Regions from separate parts of the Oceanobacillus sp. M60 genome, predicted to be linked through region 3. Evidence: riboswitches for the same ligand, from Rfam matches in the RefSeq annotation. Region 3 holds a riboswitch; each other region holds the start of a gene.
The links. Region 3 has a riboswitch for S-adenosylmethionine ahead of ACW0TQ_RS11930 (iron-containing alcohol dehydrogenase family protein). Riboswitches for the same ligand answer to the same signal wherever they lie in the genome.
Positions count from the first base shown of each region.

Region 1: another riboswitch for S-adenosylmethionine. It lies ahead of ACW0TQ_RS02115 (homocysteine S-methyltransferase family protein); the one in region 3 lies ahead of ACW0TQ_RS11930 (iron-containing alcohol dehydrogenase family protein).
Region 2: another riboswitch for S-adenosylmethionine. It lies ahead of ACW0TQ_RS01665 (methionine ABC transporter ATP-binding protein); the one in region 3 lies ahead of ACW0TQ_RS11930 (iron-containing alcohol dehydrogenase family protein).
Region 4: another riboswitch for S-adenosylmethionine. It lies ahead of ACW0TQ_RS06450 (methionine biosynthesis PLP-dependent protein); the one in region 3 lies ahead of ACW0TQ_RS11930 (iron-containing alcohol dehydrogenase family protein).

Region 1 covers NZ_JBSSNH010000001.1:414,024-422,311, reverse strand. The annotation lists gene ACW0TQ_RS02140 (GNAT family N-acetyltransferase) at 1-54, shown strand, start outside; gene ACW0TQ_RS02135 (phosphoribulokinase) at 122-769, shown strand; gene ACW0TQ_RS02130 (GNAT family N-acetyltransferase) at 804-1,229, shown strand; gene ACW0TQ_RS02125 (YitT family protein) at 1,410-2,273, shown strand; gene ACW0TQ_RS02120 (hypothetical protein) at 2,552-2,854, opposite strand; SAM riboswitch class I at 3,249-3,349, shown strand; gene ACW0TQ_RS02115 (homocysteine S-methyltransferase family protein) at 3,467-4,519, shown strand; gene ACW0TQ_RS02110 (cyclase family protein) at 4,546-5,295, shown strand; gene ACW0TQ_RS02105 (5-methyltetrahydropteroyltriglutamate--homocysteine S-methyltransferase) at 5,331-6,437, shown strand; gene ACW0TQ_RS02100 (histidine phosphatase family protein) at 6,632-7,216, shown strand; gene ACW0TQ_RS02095 (hypothetical protein) at 7,279-7,602, shown strand; gene ACW0TQ_RS02090 (acetoin reductase) at 7,676-8,288, opposite strand, start outside.
Region 2 covers NZ_JBSSNH010000001.1:322,339-330,626, forward strand. The annotation lists gene brnQ (branched-chain amino acid transport system II carrier protein) at 1-16, opposite strand, end outside; gene ACW0TQ_RS01660 (aminotransferase class I/II-fold pyridoxal phosphate-dependent enzyme) at 274-1,443, shown strand; SAM riboswitch class I at 1,505-1,602, shown strand; gene ACW0TQ_RS01665 (methionine ABC transporter ATP-binding protein) at 1,745-2,764, shown strand; gene ACW0TQ_RS01670 (methionine ABC transporter permease) at 2,760-3,428, shown strand; gene ACW0TQ_RS01675 (alpha-hydroxy-acid oxidizing protein) at 3,443-4,588, shown strand; gene ACW0TQ_RS01680 (2-keto-4-pentenoate hydratase) at 4,681-5,451, shown strand; gene ACW0TQ_RS01685 (hypothetical protein) at 5,480-5,698, shown strand; gene ACW0TQ_RS01690 (tyramine oxidase subunit B) at 5,855-6,979, opposite strand; gene ACW0TQ_RS01695 (sodium/glutamate symporter) at 6,976-8,288, opposite strand, start outside.
Region 3 covers NZ_JBSSNH010000004.1:262,570-270,857, forward strand. The annotation lists gene ACW0TQ_RS11915 (YibE/F family protein) at 1-695, shown strand, start outside; gene ACW0TQ_RS11920 (YolD-like family protein) at 773-1,048, opposite strand; gene ACW0TQ_RS11925 (hypothetical protein) at 1,045-1,260, opposite strand; SAM riboswitch class I at 1,513-1,629, shown strand; gene ACW0TQ_RS11930 (iron-containing alcohol dehydrogenase family protein) at 1,727-2,827, shown strand; gene ACW0TQ_RS11935 (MetQ/NlpA family ABC transporter substrate-binding protein) at 2,851-3,666, shown strand; gene ACW0TQ_RS11940 (glutathione ABC transporter substrate-binding protein) at 3,723-5,321, shown strand; gene ACW0TQ_RS11945 (lysoplasmalogenase) at 5,598-6,251, shown strand; gene ACW0TQ_RS11950 (NADPH-dependent FMN reductase) at 6,503-7,060, opposite strand; gene ACW0TQ_RS11955 (MGMT family protein) at 7,336-7,644, opposite strand; gene alr (alanine racemase) at 7,670-8,288, opposite strand, start outside.
Region 4 covers NZ_JBSSNH010000002.1:453,815-462,102, reverse strand. The annotation lists gene htpX (protease HtpX) at 1-172, opposite strand, end outside; gene ACW0TQ_RS06475 (M20/M25/M40 family metallo-hydrolase) at 352-1,974, shown strand; gene tatA (twin-arginine translocase TatA/TatE family subunit) at 2,046-2,261, shown strand; gene ACW0TQ_RS06465 (YjcZ family sporulation protein) at 2,454-2,549, opposite strand; gene dacB (D-alanyl-D-alanine carboxypeptidase/D-alanyl-D-alanine endopeptidase) at 2,686-4,050, shown strand; gene spx (transcriptional regulator Spx) at 4,374-4,781, shown strand; gene ACW0TQ_RS06450 (methionine biosynthesis PLP-dependent protein) at 4,952-6,058, opposite strand; SAM riboswitch class I at 6,208-6,312, opposite strand; gene ACW0TQ_RS06445 (hypothetical protein) at 6,622-7,521, shown strand; gene ACW0TQ_RS06440 (NAD(P)/FAD-dependent oxidoreductase) at 7,833-8,288, shown strand, end outside.

The DNA.
Region 1 (8,288 bases), on a different contig from region 3:
GATTTACTTGTATATGAATGGAAGGATATCAGTAGTATTGTGAAAATGAATTAGCCGTTGTGTTTGGCTGTGAGATGTATGAAATGACTAAAAATAAAGGTAGGGATGGAGAGGGAAAACGATGAATAATATCATACAAGATTTGACGGAATGGATAAACAGGCAGGAAAAACATATCATTATCGGTATTACAGGGCACGGAGGAGCCGGGAAGACGACATTTGCAGACCAATTGAAGCAAGTTTTCTGCCAGGATGCAAATTTGATATGTACAGATCCGTATATCGTCCATTCAGCGCTTCGAAGAGACACTCAAATTACGTATACTTTTCAAAATGAAGTCCGTACGGCTAAGATGACGGCCTGCCATCCTTTGGCTCATTATACAGAAGCGTTGGAACGTGATATACAAATGACGCTTGCAGGTATGAAATGGAGCACAATCGATAGAGATTATCTACCGAGTAAATTAATCGATCCAAATAAAAAACTTACTATTTTTGAAGGGATGAGTGTGGCATTTATAAACCCTGATTATTTAGATTTGCAAATTTACCTTTATACGGATGGACAGACCGAATTAACCCGTCGTTCCAGTCGGGATACTACGGAACGAAATCGAAATCTGGAGAATATACAAAAATCACATCAGGAAAGAAGAATACAATACAGCCATTTTATGCATCCATTGAAAGAGAAGGCAGATATTATTCTTTTTACGGATAAACAAGGGATGCATATAGAGAAACAGCAATTATCAATCGAATAATCAAAGCTTATTTTATTGGGAAGGGGCTTTATTTATGGAAATAAAGGAATTAACAACAGAACAAGCATGGCGGGAGGCGTATAAGGTAATGCGTCAATTGCGAGTGCATCTTGATGAATCCGGCTATCTGGAACTTGTAAAAGAAGCAGTGGAGGTAGATCGTTACCATTTAGCCGCTTTGTACGAAGGAATGAAAATGGTTGCTGTTGTCGGGTTTAAACCAATGACCACACTGTATTATGGCAGATTTGTATGGGTATGTGATTTAGTAACAGATGAACATAGTCGTTCGAAGGGGTATGGAGAACAGCTCTTGAAATTTGTCCATCAATGGGCAGAGCAACATAATTTTTCATCTGTTGCTTTATCGTCAGGCTTGCAGCGTCAGGATGCACATCGGTTTTATCAAAAAAGAATGGGGTATTCGAAGGTGAGTTATGTTTTTAAAAAAGAGCTTTAATGATAGAGCATGTCCTTATCACGTTATACATTTTTCACCTGCAAAATAGTTGAGTTTGAAATCGAGAAGCGTATAATAAATAATATTAAAAAAAGTACAGGTTATTCCATGTGAAATGTGGGAACCTAAACACATTGGAATTTAGGGTAACAAAATGTATGACGAAGAAAGGAACATTGGATGAAGAAAGCACAATCGAAAAAAACAAGAAAGGCAATGCTTTTTTCAAGAGGATTGATTATTATCATCGGCGGGTTCATTACTGCGTATGGACTAGAAGCTGTATTGATACCTAATAATGTTTCTGATGGCGGTGTAACCGGGTTAAGTATTGTCGGTTCGCAGTGGACCGGATTGCCATTAGGAATCCTGATTGCTATTTTAAACATTCCCTTTATTTACTTAGGATATAAACAAATCGGCAAGAGTTTTGCAATCTTCTCTATCCTCGGTATTGCTTCTTTGGCTATAAGCACCAGCCTGATGCATCATATTCCAACTATTATTGAAATCGAAGGAGATACCCTGCTTGTCACTGTTGTCGGCGGGATCATTATTGGATTTGGCATGGGACTGGCACTACGTAATGGAGGAGCGTTGGATGGGATTGATATGCTTGCTGTATTATTATCCCGAAAGCTGCCTTTTGGAACGAGTGACTTAATATTATTTCTGAATTTATTTGTATTTATCGTAGTGTCCACGGTGTTTGGATTAAGAGGGGCCCTGATGTCCGGTATTGCTTATTACATAGCTTCCAAGGTCATTCATATTATTGAAGAAGGATTAAGCAGTACAAAAGCAGTTTATATCATTACCGAGCATGCAGATGAGATGATGAAAGAAATTGGCGACCGGCTGGGACGTGCCTGTACATTACAGCATGTAGAAGGCGGCTACTCCAAAAAGGAATTTAAACAAATTAAATGTGTGATTACACGACTGGAAGAAAGTAAAATGAAAGAAACGATTCAAGATATCGATGCCACTTCATTTGTAACTGTCTATGATGTGTCAGAAGTACGCGGCGGTAATTTTAAATAAAGCATCGACTTCTCTTAAATCAAAAAAGGCAGCCAATGAATCCATTTCATTGGCTGCCTTTTGATTAGTATAGGGTGAAAAAGCTTATTGTACGAAGGGGTACACGATAGCTTATGATTTTGCTCTGAATATATCCGCAACTGCATGAAATACCTCAACACCTTGATAAGTGAAAACGGACAATGCAGTCAGTGAAAAGAACCCAATAACAATTAATCTGAAAATCATCATAGTTTTTGCCTCCTCTTTTAATTTTTAATTTTTTTATTAAAAGAGGCTTAAACCACGAAATTGGATTGATAGAAAACAGGTGTCAGCAGCTGTTTCGTACGGTTGACCCGCACAATCGTAGTGAATAAACAGAGACTGCCTAATAAGAATAAGGTAATGACTAAACCTGGACTTGCTATAAATGATTTATCTTGCTGGTCATTTCCGCCAACGCCTAAATCAGGTGACGATTGGGAATCAATCAGTATTTCATGATCGGTGAGAACGTAGCTGTGATGTACACCTGGGAATAATTGTGTCATTGGCAAAAGGATAATCATTAAAGCAATCATCAAATATCTATTCAACATCTACGCCCCCTTCCGTATGATAAATATATTTTTTGATTCGATTTCTTAAAGCGAAAGAATTAATTATACCAATAATGAAGAATAAATTCAATATAATGTCTACATGTTTTAGAATTAATTTGTATTATATGCTTATTTTTCGGGTGTGTCTATACTTTTTGAACATTTTATGAATTTTTCTCCATGAAATTAACATTCCTTTTTTTTACGGAATTTAAACATCTGCTTAGAGATATAAAGCCGTGCGTGTTTGGAACTTCTCTCTATGATATGAGATATTTACAAGATTCATTCAAACCGATTCAAAAACCGCTGAAATATTTTTAAAATTTCTTATTGACATGGAATTCAAATAGATATATAGTTATCTACAACAAATAAATAGCAATACATTTTCTTATCCAGAGAGGTGGAGGGACTGGCCCTTCGAAGCCTCGGCAACAGACTTATAAAAGAACTGTGCCAATTCCAGTAGCGTTAGCTAGCAGATAAGAAGAGACATTGATATCGTACTCAAAACCTCTTCTTTCTGAAAGAAGAGGTTTTTTCGTGTCTATATCGACTTATCCGCAGCGAACCAAATAATTAAAAGCTTACAGGAGGAATGGAACGATGGCGAAAAGAAGTTTGGAAGAGCGATTAAAGCAAGGAACAGTTATTGCAGGGGAAGGATATTTATTTGAATTGGAGCGCAGAGGGTATTTGCAGGCGGGCTCCTTTGTACCCGAAGTAGCGCTGGATAACCCGGAAACGCTAAAGGCAGTTTATCGTGATTACATGAAAGCAGGTTCCGATGTAGTGCTTGCCTTTACATACAACGCACACCGAGAAAAAATGCGCATTATCGGTAAAGAGGACTTATTAGAGCCTCTAAATAGAAATGCTATTAAATTAGCGAAGGAAGTAGCAAAGGAACATCCGACAGAGGAAGCTCTGGTTGCAGGAAATATATCGAACACCAATATTTTTAATCCGGAAGATCAGGAATCCAAGGATAAAGTCAGAGCGATGTTTAATGAAATGGTTTCATGGTGTAAGGATGAGGATGTTGACTATATTAACGGAGAAACTTTTTATTACCATGAAGAAGCATTGATTGCTTTAGAGGAAATTAAAAAATATGATTTACCGGCAGTTATTACCTTGGGATTAATGGGTGAAAACATTTTACGTGATGGTTACACAGTGGAAGAGTCATGTAAGATTTTAGAGGATAACGGCGCCTTGGTTGTTGGGATGAACTGTTTCCGGGGGCCGGACACGATGCAGCCGTATTTAGAAAAGATTCGTGACAAAGTAGACGGGTATGTTGGAGCACTGCCGATTCCATACCGGACAACAGAAGAGAATCCAACCTTCTTTAACTTGCCGGATGGAGGGTGCAGCTGTCATTTACCAACGGAAACAACCTTCCCGACTTCTCTGGATCCGCTATATCATAACCGCTATGAGCTGGCAGAATGGGCGAAACAAGCACATAGCATCGGCGTGAATTATATCGGTTTATGCTGTGGAGCTTCACCGGCAATGCTGCGTGCGGTTGCGGAAGCTGTCGGCATCGAAACAATTAATTCAATTTATTCTCCAGATATGCATAAACACTTTTTATTTGGTGAAGATGAAACATTGCAGGATCATATCACAGATTACAAAACAAAAGCGTAAAACAATATATTGGGAGGCGGCTTATCATGACAGTTACCAAAGAAAATGAAATCTTACACGCGTTAGAAACACTAAAATCAAAAACATGGGTAGATTTAACACATACATTCGGTCCTAATTCGCCGCATTTTGCCGCATTTAAAGATGCCGAGTTTGAAACATTATATACGCATGATGACGGGTTTTTCGCACAGCAGTTCAGTGTTTCCGGACAATATGGCACACATATTGATGCACCTATTCATTTTGTTCGTGATCAGCGCTATTTAGAGGAGCTGGATTTAAAAGAAGTTGTCCTCCCAATCGTTGTGATTGATAAATCAGAAGCAGCCGGAGAAAACCATAATTATATTTTAACGGTGGAGGACATTTTAGCTTTTGAAGAGGTGCATGGAAAGGTTGAAGCGGGTACATTTGTCGCGTTACGGACAGATTGGAGCAAGCGCTGGCCGGATAAAGGTGCATTTGAGAATAAGGATGAGAATGGAGACAGTCATTTACCCGGATGGGGGCTCGATGCTCTGAAGTTCTTATTTGAAGAAAGACAGATTAAAGCAGTGGGTCATGAAACGTTTGACACGGATGCGGCTGTGGATGCCAGAAAAAATGGTTCATTGATCGGCGAGTATTATGTATTAGAGCAGGATACTTTTCAAGTAGAGCTGCTGACGAATCTGGATCAATTGCCGGCAAAAGGAGCTGTGATTTTCAATATTAGTCCCAAGCCTGAAAAAGCAAGCGGTTTTCCAGTTCGATCGTTTGCCATTTTGCCATAATAAATACTATCTACCAAAAAGGGAGAAGGAATAACATGACAAAAACAGCAGTGAAAGCACCATTTCGTGCAGACCATGTCGGAAGTTTATTGCGGCCGGAACGGATTCATCAAGCTAGAAAGAACTTTCAAGAAGGAGCTATTTCCAAAGCGGATCTTCATCAGATTGAAACAGAAGAAATCAAACGTATCGTAGATAAGCAGATTGAAGTCGGCTTAAGCGCTGTTACGGACGGGGAATTCAGACGCCGCTTTTGGCATACGGATTTTCAAGAGCATCTAAACGGTGTGGAAGGATATGTGCCGGATACAGGATTTCAATTTGTTGGAGAAGAAACAGAACGCTATAATGTGCGTGTCACAGGAAAGGTTTCCTTTAATCCGGATCACCCGCATGTTAAGGAGTTTGTGGAATTCAAAGAAATCGTCGGAGACCGTGCGATTGCCAAACAAACGATTCCAAGTCCGAATCAATTATTTGGGAAAGGAATTGTAAATCCCGAGGTTTATCCAAGTATTGCAGAATATGCAGAGGATGTCATCCAAACCTATCGTGATGCAATCAAAGCTTTTTATGATGCGGGATGCCGCTACCTTCAGCTGGATGATGTGTATATTGCGGGGTTAAATGTAGAGAATTTCCCGACAACGGAAGATGGAAAGGACCGTCAGTATTTTATTGACTTGGCACTGTATGTACTAAACAGCGTGTTGGAAGACAAACCAGAAGATTTGACGATTACCACGCATCTTTGTCGTGGAAATTATCGTTCGAAATGGGCATTTGAAGGAAGCTATGCAAAAATAGCCCCTACTTTATTTGCCAAAGAAAAAGTAGATGGTTTCTTCTTGGAATATGATGATGACCGCTCTGGCGGTTTTGAACCGCTGGATTACATTCCAAATGGCGGACCGCGTGTAGTATTGGGTGTATTTACTTCAAAGCATGGGGAATTAGAAGATAAAGCAAATATTAAAGCAAGAATTGAAGAAGCGTCGCAGTATGTTCCAAAAGATCAGCTATGCATCAGCCCGCAATGCGGCTTTGCATCGACCCATCATGGGAATCTGTTAACAGAGGAAGAGCAATGGAACAAGCTGAAATATATCGTGGATACGGCTAAAGAAATATGGGGAGAATAAAAAACACGTTTATAAAGAAAAATGCGTTATCACATTGTATGGAAAATAAATAAACAACCAAACAGGCTGAGGGAGATTGGAACCCTTGAGCCTGTTTTTTCATGCCAACCAAGCACAACTTAATAGATATAAAGATAGAAATAGTGCTAGAATAGGGGTAACTGGAAAAATAGTTCGAAAGTGGGGAAATGACTTTGACAGAGATTTGTATGATACGCCACGGAGAAACAAATTGGAATAAAGAAAAAAGAATTCAAGGCAAGACAGATATCCCTTTAAATGAAACGGGAAAATCGCAAGCGGGAGTTTGCTGCGCGGCTGCAATGCAATTTGAACCGACTGTATTAATTACCAGTCCCTTAGCTCGTGCAAAGGTAACAGCAGAAATTATTAATCAGAAACTGCAGCTGCCGCTTCATGAAATGAGGGCTTTTGTAGAGCGGTCTTATGGAGATGCGGAGGGGATGACGATAGAGGATAGAAATCGTTATTTCCCTGATCGTGAGGCTATCCCGAATGTGGAGACGTTTGAAGATTTAAAGCAGAGAGGGATAAAAGGATTAGAGGAAGTGTGCGTGAGATATCCGGACGAACGTGTTCTTATCGTTTCCCATGGCGCATTAATCAATAGTCTGTTGTCTGTGATTTCAAAAGGAGAGCTGGGTACAGGGGTTACCTTTCTCCAAAATACATCGATTACAAAATTTACTTGTGAAAAAGGGGAATGGCGTGTGGTTGATTATAATAATACAGACCATCTTACGCCTGTAAATGAGTAATCATTGCGATAAAAAACGTATCAATTTAAATTAGAGAGATGTTCAAAAAAGGGGGGATATGGATGAAAATGAATTTTGTGAAGGTAGAGGTGCTGATTGCAGAGGAATATATCAGCAGTTTGCGGGAGCAGCTTCATGAACATGGGTTTCTGCACTACGGCAATCAGGATAACGTACTTTCTTATACAAAATACAATCACTATTCCCGTCCTTTGGAGTTAGCTTCTTTGGAAATGGCTTTGCCGATAGAAAGCGAATTTTTTCAAACTCTCTATAAGGCGGAGTTTCGTTGTATGATTCACCAGATTGAAAAGGTAAAGAAAATCATCCATGATATCCACCCGAGTGATTATCCTGTTATGTATTTTATTCCTATCCTTGAGTAGTTAAAAGCAGCCATATCTAGATCAGATACGGCTGCTTTTTATATACATTTAATGCTTTCAATGCTGACCTCTATTATCTATACACAATTCCGCCATCTGTGATAATAGCTTGTCCGGTAATATAGTCGGAATCATCTGAAGCTAAGAAGGATACAAGGTTAGCGACATCCTCCGGCTCTTGAGAACGACCTAAGGAGATGCCGTCAACAAATTGCTTATAAGCGTCTCCACGTTCCATATTGTCATAGTATTTCACCATTTCTTCATCGATACGATCCCACATTGCTGTACCTGCAACACCTGGGCAGTATGCATTGACACGAATGTTATATGGTGCAAGCTCTTTTGAAGCGGAATGCGTGAAAGAACGGACCGCGTGTTTAGTTGCAGAGTAAGTACCCAGCATTTCATAGGATTCATGCCCGGCGATACTGCATGCATTAATGACTTTCCCTTTTGTATCCTGTTTAATAAATTGATCCGCAGCAGCCTGTGTACCAAATACTGTACCATTTACGTTTACTGAAAATGTTTTATTCAGCTGATTTTCGTCAATTTCAAGGAATGGAGAAACAACATCAACTCCAGCATTGTTCACAAAAACATCCAGCTGTCCAAAAGCATCTACAGCTTCTTTGACAAGATTAAATTGGTCCTCTCGTTTAGACACATCTCCGACAACGGCA
Region 2 (8,288 bases), on a different contig from region 3:
GCAGTTTGGTATTCATTTTTATTCCTCCTACCTCCAAACCAAATAATTCTTGGAATTATCTAATTATTTAACATAATTTGACACGATTTCTATCTTACTACTTTCACATATGAAATGCAACGGAAAAAGGGATGAATAAGAGACACGGAAAAAATTCCCATCCTGCCTTGTTTTGCTGTTTTCTCATATTTTTTATAGACAATCGCACTGCAAACTTATACTATTAGATGTAATTATAAAATTCACAAACTAGTATAAAGAGGTCGATAGATGATGAAGTTATCCCGTCGTGTAGAAAAGCTTCCTGCTCAATTTTTTGCATCCCTTGCCGGCAAAGTCGCTGCAGCCCTGGAAGAAGGAAGAGATATTATCAATCTCGGACAAGGCAACCCGGATCAGCCGACACCGCCGCATATTATCCGTACACTTCAGGAAAGCGCCGAAAATCCGGCTGCCCATAAATATTCCCCTTTCCGCGGTACCGATGAATTAAAAGGGGCTGCAGCACAGTTTTATAAAAGAGAATATAATGTCGATTTAGATCCTGCTTCAGAAATTGCTATTTTGTTCGGAAGTAAAATTGGCTTGGTAGAACTCCCTTTAGCTGTTATGGATGAAGGCGAATTAATGCTCTTGCCAGACCCTGGATATCCAGATTATTTGTCCAGTGTTTCATTAGCAGACGTTACTTATGACACGTTTCCATTATTAGAGGAAAACAATTTTTTACCAGATTATGCTGCCCTGACGCCGGAACAAAAGAAACTTGCCAAGCTATTATATCTCAACTATCCAAACAACCCGACCGGAGGTGTCGCAACGAAAGAATTTTTTGAAGATACCGTTGCGTTAGCGAAGGAAAATGATATCGGTGTTGTTCATGATTTCGCTTATGGAGCCATCGGTTTCGACGGCTATCAGCCAATAAGCTTCCTACAGACAAAAGGAGCGAAAGATGTCGGCGTTGAGCTGTACACCCTTTCCAAAACCTATAATATGGCCGGCTGGCGAGTCGGTTTTGCTGCTGGCAACAAAGATATGATCGAAGCGATTAATATTCTGCAGGACCATTTATTTGTCAGTCTTTTCCCAGCTATTCAAAAGGCAGCTGCGGAAGCATTATTAGGGGACCAAAGCTGTGTCACCTCGCTTGTGGAACGCTATGAACAGCGCAGAGATGCTCTCATAGAAGAATGCAGACGTATCGGCTGGGAAGTCACTGCACCGAAAGGCTCTTTCTTTGCCTGGCTCCCTGTACCAGCGGCATTTACAAGTGAAACATTTGCTGATTATTTATTACAAGAGGCGGATGTAGCCGTTGCAGCCGGGAATGGTTTCGGAAAGAATGGAGAAGGTTATATACGCGTCGGATTACTCGTAGAAGAGAATCGTATTCGCGAAGCTATTCGACGTATTGAGAAACTGCAGCTGTTTCAAAAATAAATATTGACGAAACTTGTAAAATAAGATACTTTTAAAGAATACAATTCAATTACTACCACACCTCTTATCCAGAGCAGCTGAGGGACTGGCCCGTTGAAGCTCGGCAACCTTAAAAAAAGGTGCTAATTCCAGCAAGACACCCGTCTTGAAAGATGAGAGCAGAAAATAAGATTACATTTTCGAGCCTCTCTTACCCTAGAGAGGCTCTTTTTTAGAAATTGTATCGATTCTGACAAGACAGCTGCAAACAATATTACCTATCAACTGCAGCATAATGATAGAAAGGCAGGAAAAACAGCAGATGATCAAATTAGAGAATGTCACAAAAGTTTTCCCCTCCAAAAAAGGAAAGGATGTTACTGCACTGGACGATGTGACGATTTCTGTCAATAAAGGAGAAATCCATGGCGTAATCGGCTACAGCGGTGCAGGAAAAAGTACATTAATTCGCTGTGTCAATTTACTGGAGTCTCCTTCGAAAGGAAAGGTTTGGATTGATGGAACCGACTTAACGAAGCTGTCAAAAGAAAAGCTCCGGCAAACAAGACAAAAGGTCGGCATGATTTTTCAGCATTTTAATTTATTAAGGACTGCCAGTGTCTATGATAACATTGCGATTCCATTAAAATTACTCGGCGTACCGAAGGCAGAGGTTAAGGAAAGAGTCATGAAATACTTAGATATTGTCGATTTATCTGAGAAAAAAGATGCTTATCCTTCCCAGCTTTCCGGCGGTCAAAAGCAGCGTGTCGCTATTGCCAGGGCGCTGTCACAGGAGCCACAGGTCCTCCTGAGCGATGAGGCAACCAGCGCACTCGACCCAGAAACGACAAATTCCATTCTCGAACTATTATTAAAAATTAATGCAGAGCTTGGGATCACAATACTATTAATCACGCACGAAATGAACGTTATCCAAAAAATATGCGATTATGTCTATGTTATTGAAAACGGAAACCTCATTGAACAAGGTTCGACGATAGAACTATTTACAAAACCTAAACAGCCGACGACTAAAAAGTTCTTAAATACCATTTCACAACGAAAATTATCGGATCGTTTAATTGATGAATTGAATTTAGAAGGCAAAGTAATTCGTTTAACCTTCCTTGGTGAAAATACAGGTCAGCCGCTGTTGTCTAAGGTAACACAGCAATTTTATGTAGAGCCGAATATTCTGACTGCCAATATTATCGAATTAAAAAATGGCATTGTCGGCAACCTTGTCGTTCATTTGATTGGCAGTGAGCATCAAGTAGAACATTCTCTCTCCTTCTTAAAAGAACAAGGCGTAGAAGTAGAAGAATTGGGGGTGAATTAACATGCAGGCATTTATTGATCAATGGGGTTCAGAGTTTTATGATGCCATAATAGAAACTCTTCAAATGGTTTTAATCTCTTTGTTTTTCGCTGTTATTATCGGCGTTATTTTAGCTATTCTATTAGTTTTGACACGTCCGGGACAACCCTTGCAAAATAAGTTTGTTTATCAGTCTTTAAACCTGCTGATTAACGTCATCCGGTCCATTCCATTTATTATTCTTTTATTCTTTATGCTTCCTTTCACCAAATTGATTGTAGGTGTAACCATTGGTGTAAAAGGAGTTATTGTGCCGCTCGTTGTCAATGCAGCTCCTTATATCGCCAGACTGATTGAATCCTCCCTGTTAGAGGTCAACCAAGGTGTTATCGAAGCATATCGAGCGATGGGAGTAAAGACACATCAAATTATTTGGAATGTGATGCTGCGTGAAGCGAGACCAGCCATTGTTCTTGCATTAACCATCGCAACAATCAGCCTTATCGGGGCAACTGCTATGGCCGGATTAGTCGGCGCTGGAGGCCTGGGTGACTTAGCTTACCGATTTGGACACTTGCGTTATGAAACAGACGTCATGTACGTTACGGTTATTATGCTCGTTATTATCGTTCAAGGTCTTCAGTCTCTTGGAAACCGACTCGCCGAACGATTGAAAAAAGATTAATTGGAGGAAAAAATATGACAACCTCATCCAAGAAAGGCTCTTTCTTAGAGCATATAACCATACAAGATTCCTTTCCAACTGGCACTGCACAGCTTGAAGCTGCAGCAAAGCATGCCCTGCCGGCAGAAGTATTTGGCCACATCCGCTCTGGTGCCGGCGGGGAAGAAACGTTAAGAAAAAACAGAGAAGCCTTTGAGAAATATTCGATTATTCCCAGGTTTTTACGTAATGTCTCCGAAGTGGACACATCTATACGTATTTTAGGAAAAGAATATGCTTCCCCATTAATGGTCGCTCCGATAGGACATTTAAAAATGGTTCATGAAGAACCTGACTTTGCCATTGCAAATGTTGCGGCTTCGATGAATATTCCATACATTCAAAGCACTGTTACAGCAAGATCTATCGAAGAAGTCTCGGAAGCTGTTCCTCATGGACCAAAATGGTTTCAATTATACTGGTCCAATAATGATGCTATTTCCTACAGTATGGCAGAACGCGCAGAAAAAGCCGGATATGAAGCGATAGTGGTCACCGTGGATACTATGATTCTCGGGTGGCGTGAAGATGATATGAGGCATCAGTACTCCCCATTGAAAAAAGGGTATGGAAAAGCAAACTATGTCCAGGATCCTGCATTTCAAGAAGGCTTAAAGGATGGACAGGATGAAGTTGAATCAATTATTGAAAACCTTCATCACCCATCCCTTCATTGGGACAATATAACGGCATTACGTCAACGTACGAAGCTGCCAATTTTTCTAAAAGGCATCCTTCATCCTGAAGATGCAAAACAAGCAATAAAAGCCGGAATAGACGGGATTATTGTCTCCAATCATGGCGGCAGACAAATGGACGGAATCATACCAAGTCTGGAAGCATTACCAGCTATACGCGAAGCTGTTGGTCCAGATTTCCCCTTGCTGCTTGATAGCGGCATCCGCCGGGGAGCAGATGTCATCAAAGCCCTGGCGCTTGGCGCAGATGCGATTTTATTTGGGCGTCCGTATACCTACGCGCTTGCACTTCAGGGAGAAGCAGGCGTTCAGAAGATATTCGCTAACCTTGCGCAAGAAGTTGCTGTATCGATGGCATTATCTGGAGCTAAGACAATAGAAGAAGTAAAGCAGCTCACATTGAAAATTGCTGCTGATAACTAAGTATATATACAGAGCGGCCTCTTGACGGAGACGCTCTTTTCTTTCATCATAATCATATAATATTATGAAAAAGCTATAAGGAGATTTTAAGCATGAGCGTTATTCCCGAAATTTTAGCACATATCGAAACAGCTTACGAGGCGCATAAGCCCGTTTCATTTATTCGTGAAAACTATACAATCAGCGAAGACGAAGCATATCAAGTGCAGCATGCGTTTATTAACAAACGTGTTCAGGAGGGTGATTCGGTCGCGGGCTATAAAATCAGTATGACCAGCAAAGAAACACAGGCAATTGCTGATACACACGAGCCTGCCTACGGAACCATTCTGACATCACAAGTGTTACAGGGAGATGCTGAGTATGCCCTATCCCATTTATTCTCTCCCTTGATTGAACCTGAATTGATGTTTTTCATCAATGAAGATATCTCAAACAACGCAGATGTTCAGGAAATCATCGAAAAAACTTCTGTTGCTCCGGGAATTGAAATTCCAGATGCAAGATATATCAACTGGTTCCCGAATTTTTCATTAATGGATTTGCTATCTGACAATACAGCAACAGGCAGAATAGTTACAGGCAGCCCTGTTCCTTCTCCCAGCATAGAAAAGCTCGGTGCAATTGATCTCGATTTAAAATATAATGGAAAAACAACACATACCGGATGCTCTGATGCGGTATTAGATAATCCTGTCAATGCGGTTAAATGGCTTGTGGAGAAATTAGCCAGTCATAACTTGTCTTTGCAAAAAGGCATGGTGGTTTCTTCTGGAACATTTATTTCGCCATTTGAAGCAGAAGCAGGTGAATATCTTGCCAGCTACCGTGATATTGGCAGTGTGAAAATAACCTTGATTTAAGCGTGATATAGAGAATATGGGGTGACTTATGATAAATAGGAAAGAGAATATTATATCAGGGGTTTTATTTATTATTGCAGGGATTTTAATTACTTTTTTCTTAAATACAGCAACTATGATTATTGCACTTTTTTTAATTACTGTACCTGCAATTTACGATTGTTACAAGAAGCCGACACTTGCTAAAATACTTTTTTATATTATTGTATTTGGAGCCTTTTCTGTTTACCTTGTTTTCTATATTTAGAATAAGAAGTAACATCAGGCAGTGGATGGTGTTACTTCTTATTCAAGTCTTAAGTTAAAGATGGGATTGCTATTCATAATCAATCAGAATAGCAATCCATTATTTTTTCTATTATTCAATTTAGCTGCAGAATTCAATGAAAACAGGAAAACTAATTTATTTTGTTAAATAGGAGCTCTCCCATAACGGAAGCGCTGTTCCAATATTGTTCTTTAATGCATTTTGATATACTTTATATGCCCAGGCAACGTCTTCTGTAGGAAGACCTCCAGTCATACAAATAATAACTTCATCTTCTGTATTTCTTCCCGTCTTTTGACCTGAAATAATATCCCCGATATCATCAACCGTGCTGTCATCAAATTCACCGTTATGGATGAGCTCTAATAGTTGACCTGACATCGTCCAATCACGAATGCTGGCTATACCATCAGGATGTGATAATCCATCTTCCAGCCATTTTTTATGCATAGACCATAAATCTGAAACGATTCTTGATTGATTGTAAACTTCTTGAGATAAATCTGCTGCTCCTGTAAGAATGATAAGCGCCCCAGGCTTTATACTTTCCTTCTTTATTTCTGGCTTAATTTTCCCAGATGTAGCAACAGTTACAATATCGGATTGCTGAATACAGTGATCCAAATCATCGACTACTTCAACGAAAAGATTCAATTGCCTTTCCAATTTATCAGCAATTTGTTTTCCTTTTTCTAAATTAATATCAAAAAGGACAATCTTTTCAAGCGTACTAACGGAACTTGCTATTGCTTCGATACAAGACTGATTGATTGCACCGCCTCCAACAGCACCTAAAACTTTTGCGTCTTTCTTAGCAAGATGTTTTGAAATAACTCCAGGCACTGCACCCGTTCGCATAGAACTGATTAAGTTCCCCGCCATGATTGCCAGCGGTGCTCCTGTTTCTTTATCATTAAGTGTAAAAGTATGAATGGAACGCGGCAGTTCTTTATCCATATTTTCAACATTAGAGCCATACCATTTATTACCTATTACATCGAATGCTCCTCCGAGATAGGAAATAAGTGACATAAACCTTCGATCTGGACCTGCTTTTGGTATATTTTCAAATGGCTCCTCTTTATTAAACCAAAGCATTAAACCATGATCATTTCTGTTTGGTCCTCCCAGCATATAATCGCCTTTCCCTATAAGATGAAACATTTCCTCAATGGTGCTGACACATTCTTTCATATCAAGAACACCAGCCTCAATTAATTCTTCTTCCTGTAAGTATAAAAATTCTACCTTCTCACTCACTTTGATCTCTCCTTTGAATTTAATATAATCCATTTTTTATAGTAGGATACTGTTAATATCACGAAACTAATAACTATCGTAATCACGACAAAGAGCCAATGATGCCCATTTAATATAAGCAGCGGTGAAAATGTAATAATTGCGATTTCCACTGGCGCTATTGGTATATACGCCAACCCAAATTCATCTAACGTATTGCTTTTTAATTTTGGGTCAACGATTCTTAATAATGCAATTGCTGTTGCAACAGCCCCCGTAATCCACCCGAATGTAAAAATTCCTTTTTCAAACCAATTTTCCTGGAAATAATACCTTGATAAAACTTTATAAAAAATATAGCTGAGAATGATGCCAAATATAATAAGAATGCTAAATGGCACAATATTATCAGCAACTACCGTCAAGTTGATAGATGCAATGCCAAATGCAACTAGAAAATCAGTTGCATTCCCCCCTATACTGCTCATGATTTTATGATCAACATAATCGTCTGCTTTAATCCATTCTAAAAAATATCTCAGTAATAGACCGACTAAAAAAGCAAGAGAAAATGCTGGAATGGATAAACTTGCATAGAGTGATTCGCCCAGTTGGCTTAGATAATACCCAATTGAAGTAGCAATCAAAACAAGAATCAGATGAAATGCAAAAGGATCAATTAAAATACTTGATACTGTATTTTCTCCTAGTGGATCTCGCTTATCTTTCGGTAATAAACCAGATTTCAATTCATTGGGAAGCTTATCAAAACTGCTAATATAATTTGTATTTCCTTTATTTGCATTAGATTTTATTAATAGCAACCCTATTCCAATCGCTAAGATAGCTCCTATGGTTGCTGAAGTCATTGCTAATGTAGTAGCTTCTTCCCATCCCTGACTCTGGAAGGCTTCTCCTATTGCGGCTGCGGTGCCATGCCCTCCGACAAAACCTGCTGCAAGCAGCAAACCAAATCCATTAAGCACATCAAATATCGGTACTAATAACGCTAATGCAAATAATAATCCCCCTCCCCACATAAGAAGCATAATAACCTGAGAATAAGACCATAATCTTCCTACTTTATCAAACATATCTGACCATTTAAATTTTGGTGTTGATAAAGGAAGCGCAGCAAATACTACTGCAATCAATAAAGAAGGATACGTGCTGATTAGTTCTGAAAATGGCAATATATTCAATCCATGGCTTCCTAAAAGCAAACCAAGGATTCCGGCAATAATACTTGCAGGCATAAACGACCGTTGAAATATTCCCACTTTTGCTCTCAGAAAAGTTCCAACCAGCAATAGTGCAGAAATGATACCAA
Region 3 (8,288 bases):
TCTTTATCAATTTTATCATTGTGCTTATGGCTGTATTCGTCATGAATGACCCGTCCGGGAATCCAATTATTATTACGCTTATTGCATGTGGTTTCATCAGTGCAGTCAGCTTGTTCTTCATCAACCGGGTAAATAATAAAACGATGCTTGCTTTCTTATCTACCATTGCAACAATGGTTATTTTAATCTTTTTCATTATTATTTTAACCGAACAATCCATGATTTATGGACTTGGGGAAGAAGAATCTGGAGAAATCACAGCTTTCAATGTGCATATTGGATTAAATTTCATTCAAATTGCTACAGCTGTGATTATTATGAGCACGATTGGGGCGATTGTAGATACTGCCATTTCAATCACCTCTCCGATGCGTGAAATCCACGACCAGAATCCGGAAATTTCCAGAAAGAATCTATTCTTCGCCGGCATTCGTATTGGCCGTGATATTCTAGGTACAAGCACAAACACGCTATTCTTCGCCTTTTTCGGAGGGTATATGGGGCTGCTAATCTGGTTTAAGGATTTAGATTACTCTCTTGGACAAATTATAAATGCCAAAGTGTTCAATGATGAAATGCTTGGAATCCTTATTTCGGGCCTTGGCATCGCTCTGGTTATTCCAATTGCTTCTCTGATGAGTGCGTATTATTTGAAGAAGAAGAAAAAGGACATCGCGTTGGATGAGCAGAAATAGGTAAAAGCAGCCTTACGCTGTTTTATGTTTAGAAATAAGCCCGAATGATTCCGCTTGGAATACATTCGGGTTTTTATCTACAATATAAAAACGTCCATTACATCATTAAACTTAATGATTGTAAAATCCTTTTGACCCAGCTTATCAACTATGGCTATGTGCTCGTCTTGATAGTTAATGCTGTCTATATATCCTTTTATATGATGAACATGACAGTCCTGATAGCATTTCACTTCAATAAGCAAATTATCTTTATGAGCGATAATTAATTGAAAGCAATTCTGCTTCCGTTGCCGCTCATTTAACATTGTTTTTTCTTTCGTATTCCTTTCTTCCTGTACACGAATATTCAAGCCCCGACGCTCCTTTTTACACACCCTATGGATAAAATATTTTCTATCTTAAAGCTGCGCACCTGTTTTTTATAATAACAATAAGCAAGAATCCTTTTATCATCTATATCCACCACCCGAATAACCCGCTGCGTCACATTGTTATGGCGGTCGATATAATAGATCATGATTTTTTCCTTTTTATCCAGAGAATGATGAAGTAATCCAATCATATTTATTCCTCCGAACAAGAACTTTTGTTCTGAACATTTGTTCTTATTATATCAAAAAATAAGAAAGAGTAAACATGAAATAAATGGATGAATGTGTTTTAAAAGAAACGAGCGATAATCCGTTCAAGTATTTGGATTTTGGGACCAAAAATGGTGCTGATTAACATAATTAGCCCGCCAGCTCCCTTGCATCAAGCTATATTTGACTTTTCTCATATTTCATATTAAAATGTATCCACAGTTACATAAGAACTCTTATTGAGAGTGGCGGAGGGACTGGCCCGATGAAGCCCGGCAACCTTTCTAGAACTCGTTCTAAAAAAGGTGCTAAATCCTGCAAAGTGCATAATGTGCTTTGGAAAATAAGAGAGGACGTTTCGTAAATGAACTTATTCAACCTCTCTAGAACAAAATAGAGAGGTTTTTTATGTAGCATTTAAACACATGTAAAAGGGGTTATCTTACCATGCAAACAGTTACTGTAAAGGGATCGCCCAGCCATTATCAAATCGGTGAAGGTTCTCTGGAATACCTGATAGAAAATCTGAATGACTTGCGGGTGAAGCGGATTGCTGTAGTTGCCGGGCGTACTGCTTGGGAAAAAGCAAAACCATATCTTCCTTCTGCATTGCTGGATCAAATAGAGGAAAAAGATATACATACTGCAGATGGGCATTGCACCGTGGAACGAACTGACAGACTGGCCTCGATTTATGAAGAACAGCAAATAGATGCTGTCATCGGCATCGGCGGGGGAACAGCTCTGGATATTGCCAAAGCAGCGGCTGCCAATGCGCAAATAAAAAGTATCTTAATCCCAACGATTGCCGCCACCTGCGCAGCTTGGACGCCATTAAGCGTCTTTTATCAGGAAGATGGTGCTCATTCTCATTACACTGAGTTTCCTGAATCTAATACACTCGTAGTGGTAGAACCAGCAATTATTGCAGAAGCTCCTGTAAAATACTTAAAAGCAGGCATTGGCGATACGTTAGCCAAATTCTATGAAGCTCGCTCTCTAGTTGAAGCCTTCTACCCTGAAGGCACGCTTCCAGTCTGGCTGCAAATATCTCAATTCGCCGCTCGTGCCTGCAAGGATATTTTGCTGGATGACAGTGAAGCAGCAATCCAAGCTTGTGAGAGTAACCAAGTCACTGATGCTCTTATTCGTGTTATCGAAGCAATTATCGCAACAGGCGGTATGGTTGGCGGCTTCGGCGGAAAAGCTGGACGAATTGCAGGTGCGCATTCCATTCATAATGGGTTAACTGCTGCCCCGCAGATTGCCGATTCACTTCACGGGGAAATTGTATCCTACGGCATTTTAGCTCAGCTTGCTATCGAACAGGATAAAAACGAGCTTACGAAGCTATTAGCTTACTATGATACATGGGGCTTCCCGACAAAATTAGCAGACTTCTCCATACATACGGATGATCAGGAGCTGCTGGAAACCATTGCGAAAAAAGTGACACGGGAAGAAGAATCCATTCATTTGATGAAAGAAGAAATTAATGCAAATACCGTTATCGACGCATTTTTACAACTTGAGAGTGTTACTAAATAAAAAAAGAAAGTAGGAAAATCATCATGAAAAAGAAATATTTACTTCTTATTACAGCTTTATTATTCGTTTTCCTCGCTGCTTGCGGAGGAGATGAGGAAGAGAGCGGTTCAGATTTACTTGAAGACGGCGTATTGACAGTAGGTGTAACAGCTGGTCCACATGAAGAAATTGTTGAAAAAATAGCTGAAATTGCAGCAGAAGACGATTTAGAAATTGAAACTGTGGTTTTTAGTGATTATGTGATGCCAAACGTTTCACTGGATGAAGGTGAAATTGACATCAGCAGCTTCCAGACAGAGCCTTTTATGGACAGCATGGTGGAAGAAAGAGGCTTGGATATAGTGAAGGTAGCAGATACCGTTACTTTCCCGATGGGAGTTTATTCCGAATCGGTTGATTCTCTGGAGGACCTTCCTGATGGCGCAACATTAGGGCTCCCTGGCGACCCTACAAACAGCGGACGTGCTTTATTATTATTTGAACAAGCTGGTCTTATCACATTAGAAGAAGGCTTGGGTGTAAATGCAACCGTAAATGATGTAATTGACAATCCGAAAGACCTTGAATTACTGGAATTAGACTCTGCACAAATTCCAAGACAGCTTGGCGAAGTTGATGCAGCAGCAATCAATTCAAACTTTGCAATTGAAGCAGGGCTTTCACCCAATGATGATTCGCTCTTTATCGAGCAGGATTCTACATTCGTTAACTTGATTGCAGCTCGTACAGAAAACCAAGATGATGACGTTGTTCAGCAGTTTATTGATATTTACCATACAGACGAAGTGAAAGAATTTATTGAAGAAAACTTTGACGGCTCTGTTGTTCCAGGCTGGTAAATCCATATTTTCAGGTAATATACCAGACTACTATACTTAAAGGAGAAAACAGCATCATGAGAATACAGAAAAAGATATATGTACTTGCATTTATTGCTCTGTTCAGCCTGATACTTGCCGCCTGTGCCAGTGAACCAGATGACAATGCATCCTCTGACAGCAATACGACAGAGGGAGGATCGCAGGGCGGCGATTTAATTATTACCACACCAGCCGATGCTGTATCGCTTGACCCGGCAGCATCCAATGATACTCCGTCCAGTGATGTACAAAGAAATATCTTTGAAACGCTTGTTACCCAGGATGAAAATATGGAAAATCAGCCTTTGTTGGCAGAGGAGTGGGAACAAATTGATGATACGACATGGGAATTCAAGCTTCGTCAAGATGTGACCTTCCATGACGGCTCTGATTTTAATGCGGAGGTTGTAAAGGCAAATATTGACCGTACGCTTGATCCGGAAATTGGTTCTCCACGGGCGATCATGTACAATATGATTTCCGAGGTAGAAGTTATTGACGATTACACTGTTCATTTTAAAACAGAATATCCTTTTGCAGCGTTACCGGCACACCTTGCTCATCCCGGCGGTGTGATGATTTCAAAAGACCAGATTGAAGAAGACTATGCTGCAATGGAAGATGGCGAAGAAGCAGGTACTGTCATCAGTGCAAACCCGCAAGGCACCGGCCCTTTCAAATACGAAGAATGGAAGCCAGGACAGCAGGTACGCTTAGTTAACAATGAAGATTATTGGGGCGAACCGGCACTGCTTGATTCCGTAACTTTCAAAGTAGTTACAGAAGATCTGACCCGTGTCGCAGAATTAGAGACTGGTGCTTCTCAAATCGCTAATTCCCTTAGTCCGTCAGATGTAGCTCAAATTGAAAATTCCGATCATTTATCAGTGCAGTCTCAGGACAGCCTGGCATTATCGTATTTAGGTTTTAACATGGACAAGGAACCGTTTGATGATGAACGTGTCCGTCAGGCAATTGCAAAAGCCATTAATAAAGAGGAAATTCTTTCCGGAATCTATGACGATGTCGGGATCCCCGCACACACACCGATTGCGCCAAGTGTATTCGGATACAGTGAAGATGTAGAGGATCACGAATATAATCTGGAAGAGGCCAAAGAGTTACTTGCTGAAGCAGGCTATGAAAATGGGTTTTCTACCACGATTTGGACAAATGATGACCGTCAGCGCATCGATACAGCAACAACAATCCAAGCACAGCTGAAGGAAATTGGTATCAATGCGGAAGTAAGAACCGTGGAATGGGGAACAATGCTGGAACAGACTGCCAACAGGGAACATGATATGTTTGTCTTTGGCTGGACCACTGTTACCGGTGATGCGGACAACGGGCTATATCCTTTATTCCATTCAGATAATTTAGGCGAACCAGGAAATCGCACCTTCACAGAAGATGAAGAACTCGACGATTTATTAGATCAAGCCCGCCAGGAAAGTGATCCAGATGAACGATTAGAGCTTTACCGCCAAACCCAGGAATTACTTGCGGAAATCACGCCAATGGTTTATATCCATCACCAGCAATATTTGTTAGGTGTTGATGACAGCGTAAAAGGACTGACACAGTCTCCGACACAGCTGTTAAATTTAAAAGATGTTTCTATTGAAGAATAAAGAATCTCCCCTTGTCTATGATGGGCAAGGGGAGTTTTTTATTGAATGCTGTTAACAAAGGATTACAGCAGTATTCAGCTTCATATGTACAAACAATACAAAACAGCCTCCCTATCTTCAACGGAAGCCTCTATCTCTTCCGAAGTTAAAAATAGGTTTGAAAAAAGGTTTTCTGTTTATATATCTAGAATTTGTTATCTAAGCATTTTTTTACTATGATGGAACTAAACATGTCTGAAGATTTTTATTTTAACAAGCGAAGGGAATGTACCCATTTTGATACTTTATCGTTTACCCATATTAATTCTGACGACTGGAATTGTTTATATATTTATTTCACCATCTGAGCCATTAGCATTTAGTATTTTCTTCAAGGTGATTCCAATGGTGCTGATTCTGATTTATGCTTTTGAAAAATCGCTGCCTAAACGAAAGTCCACGCATTATTGGATTATTGGCGGTATCAGCTTGTGCTTGATTGGGGATGCGACGCTGCAGTGGTTTTTCATCGGCTTGACCGCGTTTTTTATCGGACATGTACTATATATCGTTGGATTTTTAAAAGAATGGCGTTTTTCTTTGCCAAGAAGTCTTTCTGCAGTTCCGCTTATTCTTTTTGCTGTTTGGATTGGTTATCAGCTTGTGAGTAGTCTGCAAACAAACGCGGAGACAGGTTTCATCTTTCCTGTCATTTCCTATATTGGAATTATCACGCTTATGGCGTTCACAGCAATCATGACAGGAAATCGCTGGGCTATTCTCGGCAGCCTTCTATTTATTATTTCTGACAGCGTTCTAGCGTGGAACATGTTTATCACCGGCTTTACAGGCGCTCATGAAGTCATTATGCTTACGTATTATAGTGCTCAATTTCTTATCGCCCACAGCTTGTTTACCATTGATTCGAAGCAAAAAGGAATGGCTTGGTAATCGCTAAGTCTTCTTTTCACCCTCTGGGCATAAGTGCGACTTTAGCTCTGTCTACGCCTGTCGGCTTGCCAATCGCTAAGTCTTCTTTAAAGGAGATGAGCTCGAGGGCGACGGAAAACGGAGTATATTTCTAGGGCCTAAGATTACTCACCCCATGAAACCCGTTGGAGTGACTAGCTCCAACTATTTCTTATTTCTTAAATAAAGAAAAGCCCTCTTAAGAAAACAATTTTTCAGTAAGAGGGCTTTTCTTATATAAGCGACGTTAGCTCTGGGTGCTTCTGCATGAGATCTACATAATGAATCAAATCATCTGACAGCTTATTTAAGCGGTCAATGACGTTTTGATTCGAGATTACATAGTTTGTATAATCTTTTTCTTCAACAAATACATATTTCGGAATCACCCATGCGTGCATATAGTGAAGAATCGGCTTCAAATGCTGCTCGGGTACTAAATAATGCTTTGTTGTTCCTGCTGTTGCAATAATAGCAACCACTTTATTCCGAAATGCATCCATTGGCAGAAGGTCGAACAGATTTTTTAATGTTCCTGGAATAGATGCTTGGAAAACAGGCATTCCAATCAAAATACCATCTGCTTGCATGATTTTTTCTAATAAGATTTTCGTATCGCCTGTATAATCTTTATAAGAACGTCCGTCACTAAAAACCATGTCATAATCCTTCAAATCTAACATCTCTGCTTCTACCCCGGTATGTTCTTTTTCAATATATTTCAATGCATGGTCCACAGCGACTCTTGTTTTTGAGCCAATCGTGGAGCCGGAAATTCCAACTATCTTCACGGAGCATCCTCCTATATGGTGGTCTTATTCTGTATTCAGAAGTTTCGATTTTTAGATTCTCTCGTCCGTCTATTCATATATATGAATATGTATTTACGCTGTTTCCTGCTCTGCAAAGACTCGCCTCAAAAGAAGCACGTTTCTGCATTTGGAGAACCTGTAAATATAGGAATGAGAATGTTTCTCAAAACAGTTATTACCTGTATTATACCTAGTTAACTAACAGAAATACAATAAGATGCTTACCCATAGAGGCCTTCCTGAATTGCAGCGCTTCATTCGAGATGCCATTGATATTTTTTTAAATCGACGTATCCGCTGGAACTCACCAGGACACCTTCTGCTTCCAGACGTGTGCGCTGCTCCCAATTTCCCTCTTCATTCGGAATAGCTAATTGCCCCTTTGCATTGATCACACGATGCCAGGGCAATTGATGCTTTTTGCTCATGGAATGGAGCACGCGGACAACCTGTCTTGCGGCTCTCGAATTGCCAGCTTCTCTTGCTATTTGGCCGTAAGTCATTACTTTTCCAGACGGGATCTCCCGTATTATTTTAATAACTTCTTCCGTAAAAGGTGTCATCCTTTATCATTCCTGTTCCACATTATTATTTCACGTATTTTCTCGGTACCCTTTTGCCAATTAAACAAACCGTTTCATAATGAATGGTCTGCATTTGCTCTGCGACAATATCTAAAGAAATATAGCCCTCACTCGGCTCGCCAAAAATGGTAACAATATCATTCTCATGAACGCCATCTACATCGGACACATCCACCATGGTCTGATCCATACAAATGCGTCCGACAATCAGGCATTCCTTCCCGCGAACGGTCACATGTCCTTGATTGGATAAAAGACGTGAAAAGCCATCGGCATAACCAATCGGCAGGGTTGCAACCTTTGTTTTTTTCGTTGTTGTATAGGTTCTGCCATAGCTGATAGATTGTCCAGCCTGAACATTTTTAATGTAAACCGGCTTTGTTTTTAAGCTCATCACCTGTTTTAATGGCAGGATTTCTTTGAGGTGCGGTTCAGGATAAAGCCCATACAAGCTGACTCCGACGCGTACCATATCCAGATGCATTTCTGGATAGGCAATGGTCCCCGCACTATTACAGCAATGCTTGATTGGAATCTGACAGCCTTTTGCTTCTACTGCCTGATAAATTTTCTGGAAGCTTTCAAATTGCTGATACGTATAAGCACTGGATTCTCCATTGTCG
Region 4 (8,288 bases), on a different contig from region 3:
CGGTAAAACCTACAACAATACTGAATATCATGAGAGAAACATAATCAATTCCGCCATCTGAACGATAGCTTGGTCCAATATCAAATATACTTGTAAGGATGGACCAGACAATGACGATTGTCGTCATAACCAAAATATTTGTTAAAAGAAACAGTGTAATTCTTTTCCCCATACATAACCTCCTGATGAATTTTCTATACTATAAATCATATCATATTTTGCGGCTAAGACTGAACTGTTATCTAGCTGGCTATGGAAAATTATTTGGAAAGAGAATAACTGCTAATAATGTAAACGTGTTCAATTGCTGATATAATAGAAAGGAAGGTTAATAGAAAGGCGGGGGTTTTCGTGGAGGCATTTCAATGGAACAGTGCGGATGAATTACGTCAGCTCTTAAATGAGCTTGTGAGCTGGAAGAGTATCAGTCTTTCAGAAGGAGAAAAGCAATTTCCCAGAAAGCTATATGCAAAGCTTCAGGATTTAACTTATTTTCATGACCATCCTGCTTACTTAAAACTGCATGAGGCAGACCAGCGCCGGAAGCTTTTAACTGCTTTATATAAACATCCGGAAGCTACGCAGACGATTTGTTTGATCAGCCATTTTGATACGGTAAATACCGAGGAATATGGTTCACTTGAGCCGCTCGCAACACAGCCGGAGGAGCTTACGAAAGTATATCTGGAACAAAAGGATACATTTTCGAGAGAGATTCGTGCAGATATAGAATCAGGTGATTTCTTATTCGGGCGCGGCACAATGGATATGAAGATGGGGCTTGTGATGCATATGAGTCTGATTGAACAGGCCAGTATAGAGGAATGGCCAATTAACCTGCTTTTATTAACTGTGCCCGACGAAGAAGTGAATTCAGCAGGCATGCGTTATGCTATCCCTGTTCTGACGGAATTACAAAAACAGCATGATTTAACCTATACGTTATTTTTAAATAGTGAGCCGACATTTCGGCATGACCCAAAGGACAATACACACTATATTTACAGCGGGACAATCGGGAAAGTTTTAGCTGGAGCTTTATTCTACGGGAAGGAAACCCATGCAGGAGAACCATTGAGCGGAATGACATCTCCATTTATCTCTTCATTTTTAACAAGGGAGATGGAATGGAATCCCATTTTTCAGGAAACGGTACTCGGTGAAACCGCTCCGCTGCCGGTTACACTGCAGCAAACAGATTTGCGGCTGCGGTATTCCACTCAGACTCCGTACCGTTCTTCCGCTTTATACAATATTTTTCTTTTAGAACGGACAGCAGAAGAGGTTTTTGCTTTATTTGAACAGGTTGCCAAGACTGCTGCCGCACAATGTAATGAACGGTATAAAAAGATATGCAAGGATAATCAAGTGCAGCCGATTGGTCATGTAAAAGTAATTACTTATAAAGAGTTATTAGAGTATGCAGGGAATAAACTGGGCAGGGAATTTGTTGAAGATGTGAAAAAGGATATTCATTTTCATGATGACTATGATGACCGGGAAAAATCGCTTCGTATTACGGACAGCTTAATGATTCATTGTCAGGAGCTTGCGCCAGCCATGGTGATTTTATTTGCACCTCCTTATTATCCTGCTGTAAATTCCAGCGGTAACGGTTTTGTAGAATATTGTGTTGATTTTGTTGAAAAAGAAGCGAAAAACGAATTTCAATTAGATATCAAACGGAGTCATTTTTTAAATGGAATTTGTGATTTGAGTTATGTACATTATCAAGGCAGTGATACAGGCCTGCAGGTTTACGAGGAAAATACGCCGGTATGGGGGGATTCGTATGAATTGCCGTTTTCATTGATGCGTAAATTGGACGCACCTGTATTAAATGTAGGTCCGTTCGGACATGATGCACATAAACGTACAGAAAGGCTGCATGTTACCAATGCATTTGAGCAATTTCCATATTTAATGCGTCAGCTCATTCTGCAAATTTCACAAAAAGAAGGCAAATCGTTATAATTTTATGGGTGTAACCATTAAAAAATAGATCGAAATGATTTATAATGAAATCAGAATGGAGGTGTTGTTCCATGAGTCCAGCAAACATAGGTATTCCGGGTTTGATATTGATAGTTATCATTGCCTTAATTATTTTCGGTCCCAAAAAGCTTCCGGAAATCGGGAAAGCAGCCGGACAGACCTTACGGGAATTCAAAAATTCAGCAAATAATATAATGTCTGAGGAAGACAAAAAGAAAGAAATAAAAGAAGATAATGATGAGCCTGAAAAGGACCCGTCAAAATAAGAGGAACAAGGCGCCGATGTAGTTTTCCATCATGCGCCTTGTTTTTATATTACATATAAAAAATGCTTGTAAAGAGGTTGATGCATTATCTTTACAAGCGTTCATAATCACGATCTATTTTCTTAGCCAGCCGTACGTAAAGCTAATTAATTATAGGGAAGAGGAGGAAAAGATTTGTTTATCATGGCATCACTAGAATCCCCAATAAGAAGTACCTACAATAATCAATAAGATGAACAGGACTACCAGTAGAGCAAAACCTCCGCCAAATTCATTGTAATTACTCATTTTTTACACCCCCTGTATGTTTACTATATGAAATGATTTTATGTTTGAGAGGGTATTTGACTAGAAAAAAGGATTTTAACCTATAGATATCGAATTAGAAAATTAAGAACGTAATACATCATCCGAGGTGGAATCGATGCAAAAACTAAATAACTTTTTATTAAACAAATGTCACAACAAAGGAAGTGTTTCAGGAATAAGTGTGCGCTCCGGGACAAGCGGTGCAAGCTTGTTTAATTATTATGCATCAACACGGCTGCAGCCTGCTTCCAACTTGAAAATACTTACAGCAGTAGCGGCATTAAGGAAATTAGGTCCTGAATATACATTTCAAACCGAGCTTCATTTGGGGGGGAAAGTAGTGGAGGAAACCTGTCATGGTAATGTTTATTTGGTTGGAAAGGGAGACCCGACTTTACAAGAAAAGGATTATAAACAGTTTGTGGCTTCTTTAAAAGAGCGTGGGATCAAAAATATATCCGGAGACTTTATTCTTGATGACAGCTGGTACGATGATATCCGCTGGTCTGATGATTTAATTTGGGCTGATCAGCAATACGGGTATGGTTCAGAAGTATCTGCTTTAACACTTGCTCCAGATACAGATTATGATACGAATGCTATTAAATTAATCATTACCCCGGAAAAATTGCATACAACCCCAAAGATAGAAATCCTGCCGCATACGGAAGGAATTACGGTGACCAACGATGCTGTAACGACAGAAGAAGCAGATGAAGAAGCATTGATTGTAAGGCGGAATAATTCAGCAAATCACTTTTTTATATCAGGAAAAATCGGCAGGAAAGAAGGAAAGCAGGAAGTATATATGGCTATTAAACATATTGAAAATTATATCGCAGACACAATCCGGCAAATATTAAAAAAGGAAGGTATTGCGTTAGAAGGCCGGATAAAAAAAGGAAAGCTTCAGGGAGATGCAGCGTGTATTTACCATAAACAGTCACCGCCATTAACTGGCATTATTATTCCCTTTATGAAGCTTAGCAATAATGGGATTGGTGAGATGCTCACAAAAGAATTAGGGCGTAAAACATATGATGACGGTTCATGGGAATCGGGTCTGGCAGCAGTGAAAGAAGCTCTGGCTACCTATTCAATCAATCTGGATACAATCCAGTTAAAGGATGGTTCCGGAATTTCAGCAGCTAACTTTATTCCAGCCGAAGAACTGACGCGTTTACTGTACGAAATCCAGCAGGAAAAGTGGTTCCCTGAATTTTTAGCCAGTCTGCCGGCAGCTGGAGAAGCCGATAAAATGATTGGAGGCACTTTACGTGAACGTATGAAGGGACTGGATGTTCAGGCAAAAACAGGAACCATTGAAGGTGTCAGCACTCTTTCCGGTTATGTAACCAATGGAAAGGGAGAACGGCTTATCTTTTCCATCTTATTTAATCATTTATTAGATACGGATACAGGAAAAGAATTAGAAGATGAACTGGTTGCGATAATGGCGGAGATAGAAGAATGGTGTTGACCTTTGTCATTTGTTTTTTGGGGGGGGTTCATTATTTGATTTAAGCTGTTATTAAACAGAAGTTTAAGGGCGTATTGTGGAATCGTGAAGCCGGGGAAGCATATTTATAGAGCGAAGGAATAATAGCAGCAAGCTTTATTTCGATGAATTAAGCTTCATTTCATGTTTTTTTTATGACCTTACCATAGTTTTACCACATTTCCATGCTAAAGTGAAACTAAGATAGAAAAAATGGAATGAAGAAGCAGAAATGTTTTACTTTCATTTCATCATAATCACTTTGAATCTTGTAATGAATATGTCAAATAATAAGGAGAATGAATATGACAGTGCATATTTACGGAGTATCTTGCTCATCTACAAGAAAAGCGAGACAATGGTTTCGCAAAAATGGAATTGCTTATAAGGAACGAAATATTTTACATCAACCATTGACAATTGACGAACTAAAGAATATTTTACAAATGACTGTGGAAGGCACGGATGAGATACTTTCAACCCGTTCTAAAATTTTTAAAGAATTGAATTTGAATGTAGAGGATTTGTCTCTGCAAACTTTATTGAAATTAATTCACAAATACCCAAGACTGCTGAAAAGTCCAATTTTGGTGGATGAAAAAAGATTCCAAGTTGGGTACCATGAGGAAGATATTCGTCAATTCTTACCTCGTAAAACGAGACAGCTGCAATGGTTACAATGGAAAGTGGATTTAGGTTTAATAAAAGGGTAACGAACCTTAAATGAACCTTAAATTATGGAAGCATACGATGAAATGGCTGTATGCTTCCATATGTTGAATGTTGAGCAAATTAAATAATATGTAAGGAAGAATATAATTTCATCTTTACTCTAAAAAAGAGGCAGCTTTAAAATGAGCTGCCTCTTTTTTGGGGTATTGTTTTAAATTTTACTGACAACCTGCAGCGCCTGCTCAATATCTGCTATTAAATCCTCCGCATCTTCAATTCCTACAGAGAAACGAAGAAGGTCATCACCGATTCCTCTGTTATCTCTTTCTTCCTCCGGCATATCGGCATGTGTTTGTGTTGTAGGATAGGTAATAAAGCTTTCTACACCGCCCAGACTTTCGGCAAATACAATTAAGTTGAGGTTAGCTAAGAAAGAACGCACCTGGTCGGCATCTTCTAAACAAAATGAAAGCATGCCGCCTTTATTTGGATAATAAACCTGTCCAATTGACGAGTGGTCTCGCAGGTAAGCAGCAATTTTTTGTGCGTTTTCCTCGTGACGCTGCATACGCAATGCAAGTGTTTTTAACCCGCGGACAAGCAGCCAGCTGTCTGAAGCAGATAATGTTGCTCCTGACGCATTATGCATTTCAAATAATTTTTCGGAAAGGTCAGGACTTTTGGTTACGACCAGACCGGCTAAAACATCATTATGGCCGCCGATATATTTTGTCGCACTATGCACTACAATATCCGCACCAAGCGTAATTGGCTGCTGGAGATAAGGTGTTAAAAATGTATTATCAACAATAAGCAGCAGGTTATGCTTTTTAGCCAGCTCCGCATACTTTTCAATATCCACCTCCTGAAGTAACGGGTTCGTCGGTGTTTCTAAAAAGATAGCCTTTGTATTTTCGTTAATACATCGTTCTGTTTCCGTGATATTTTGACAGACATCATAGGTCACGGAAATATTATAAGCTTTTTCAAAATGATTAAAAATACGGTAAGTTCCTCCGTAGATATCTTTTGTCGCGATAAGGTGATCGCCCATACGAAACAGGGAGGAGAGAACTAATTGAATAGCTGCCATTCCTGAGCTGCAGGCGAAAGCAGCATCTCCTTCTTCCAGCTTTGCGAAACCTTCCTCTAAAACAGATCTGGTCGGATTCTTGGTACGCGTATAATCATAACCTGTGGAATGGCCAATTCCCTGGTGCTGATAAGCTGTTGACATGTAAATAGGCGGATTTATAGCCCCTGTCCGTTCGTCCGTTTTATTACCTAACTGTACTAATGCTGTTTCTATTTTTCTCATTTTCCTTCAGCCTCCTCAATCCAGAAACATGAATTCGCTTATCTTTCGCGAATATGCTGTTTTCTTATGATTTTCCCATGTGAAATCAATAAAAAACCCTTCTTATTCCAGAGATGAGATAAGAAGGGTATGATATCGTGATGATACATATCTTATCTTTAAAGGGGAGTTCCCTTCTGGAATTAGCACCTTGCTAGAAGCAGCTGGTTGCTGAGACATCGTCGGGCCAGTCCCTCCGTCTCTCTGGATAAGAATTGGAATTTTATTAAATTATAATTACGTTAACTTTACAAGAGCGAGGAAAAAAAATCAAGTCTTGATTTTTTTAAAAATGAAAAAGCCGGCAACACTGGCTTAGAGGCTGTGTATAGAAAGAAGAAGCTTGAAAAAAACGAAAAGTATTTGAAAAGGACTCCGATGACGATTACAATGGTAGTGTAGTGAACGTATTGTTGAATGGTTATAAAATGGACAATTACTCTGAATGAGTTGGATATGTCTGATAATAAAAAGGGTGAAATAATAAATATCCGAATGAAACTATTTAAAAAGGAAGAAGATATATGCGCAAAAAAAAGCTATTATGGGTAAACATTTCTATGTTAGCAGGTTGTATTATCATCATTGGCATGGGGATTTATAAGGATAACCGCTCTGTAGAATATTCAATGGAAGTGAGTACAGAAGACGGAACTGGACAAACTGGAGAAAGCGTAGAGATTTTTACAACCTCCTGGAATAATCGGTTATTAGGAGACAATGAACAAATTTATCAAACAGCTAATTTAGATTATCGCAACATACTTCAGCAGGAAGACAATGAAATAGAAGTGCAGGAAGAGCGTACTGTGACTCAAGGTACCGAAACAGAGGAAGAAACATACACAAATCCAGAAACAGAGGTGCAGGAAGAAGATTATATAGCTTCTGAGGAAGCATCATCTAATCAAATAACAAATGATGAGCCAGCTGACAGTGAACAAAGCAGTAACGCTTCAAATAAGGAAAACGCAGCTGGTGAAAATAATGAGAATACAGAAAGCCGAGAATCAGAATCGAATACGCAACGTTCCACAGCTTCTGTACATCAGAATCAATCTGAAAAAAATAGCCGCTTTTCTGATTCCAATAATTCTGGAGCTGAAACTGAGGCGCCCGGCACAAATGACAGGAATGAAGAGAATTCAGAGAAAGAAGATTCAAAAGATAAATCGGATCAACCGCCGAAACAGCCGGAAGAGGAAGAAAATGGCAACGATGATAATGCAAACAACAAGGAACCCGATTCTGAAGATGTAGAGAGTGAAGAGCCGGAATCAGAGGAAGGAAATCCTGAAGAAGAAGAAAATAATGGAGAGCATGAGACTGAAGAAGAGGGAGAAAACTCAGACTCAGAAACAGATAAAGGTTCTGAAGAGCACAAAGGTTCTGAGGTCGATACTGCATCCATCTATGCTGATTAAATTACGAAAGAAAGCAGCTGTTTCATAATTAAATTAATAAGGTAAAATAAAACTGCGAATTTGCTGTAGCCTGGCGAATTTGCAGTTTTTTAATATTAAAATCTCAACTTTCGCACCTATTAATAAGCATATATATCATGCGGGTTCTTTGATAAAACAAGTTTCGCTAAGTTTTCTAAAGAAATTATAATGAAAATTAGCCTAATCCCGCAAAATTTGATATTATAATAGATGCAGTGACTATTAAACGTGATAGTTCGAAATTACATTACATTTTATTTGTGGAAGATAGAAAGGATGGAAGATGAATTATGAGTAAACCAAAAGTAGTCGTTCTTGGTGCAGGCTATGCTGGATTAGTTGCAACAAGACGTTTAACTCAACAGCTGTCTCCTGAAGAAGCTGAGATTGTGTTAATCAACAAACATAATTACCATTATGAAAGTACATGGTTACATGAAGTAGCAGCGGGTACGATTACCCCGAATCAGGCACGTTTTATGCTAACAGATGTAGTTAACCCTAAGCGTGTACGTTTAATTTACGATACCGTTACGGAAGTGAAGCGTGAGGAAAAACGCGTTGTTCTTGAAAACAGCGAAGTGGCTTATGACTATCTTGTATTTGCACTTGGATTTGTATCCAACTCATTTGGCATTCCGGGTATGGAAGAGAATGCTTATGCAATCACAGATATTGATTCCAGCCGATTAATTGCAGAGCACATTGAATATCAGTTTGCTCAGTATTCTTCAAGCGAAGAAAAA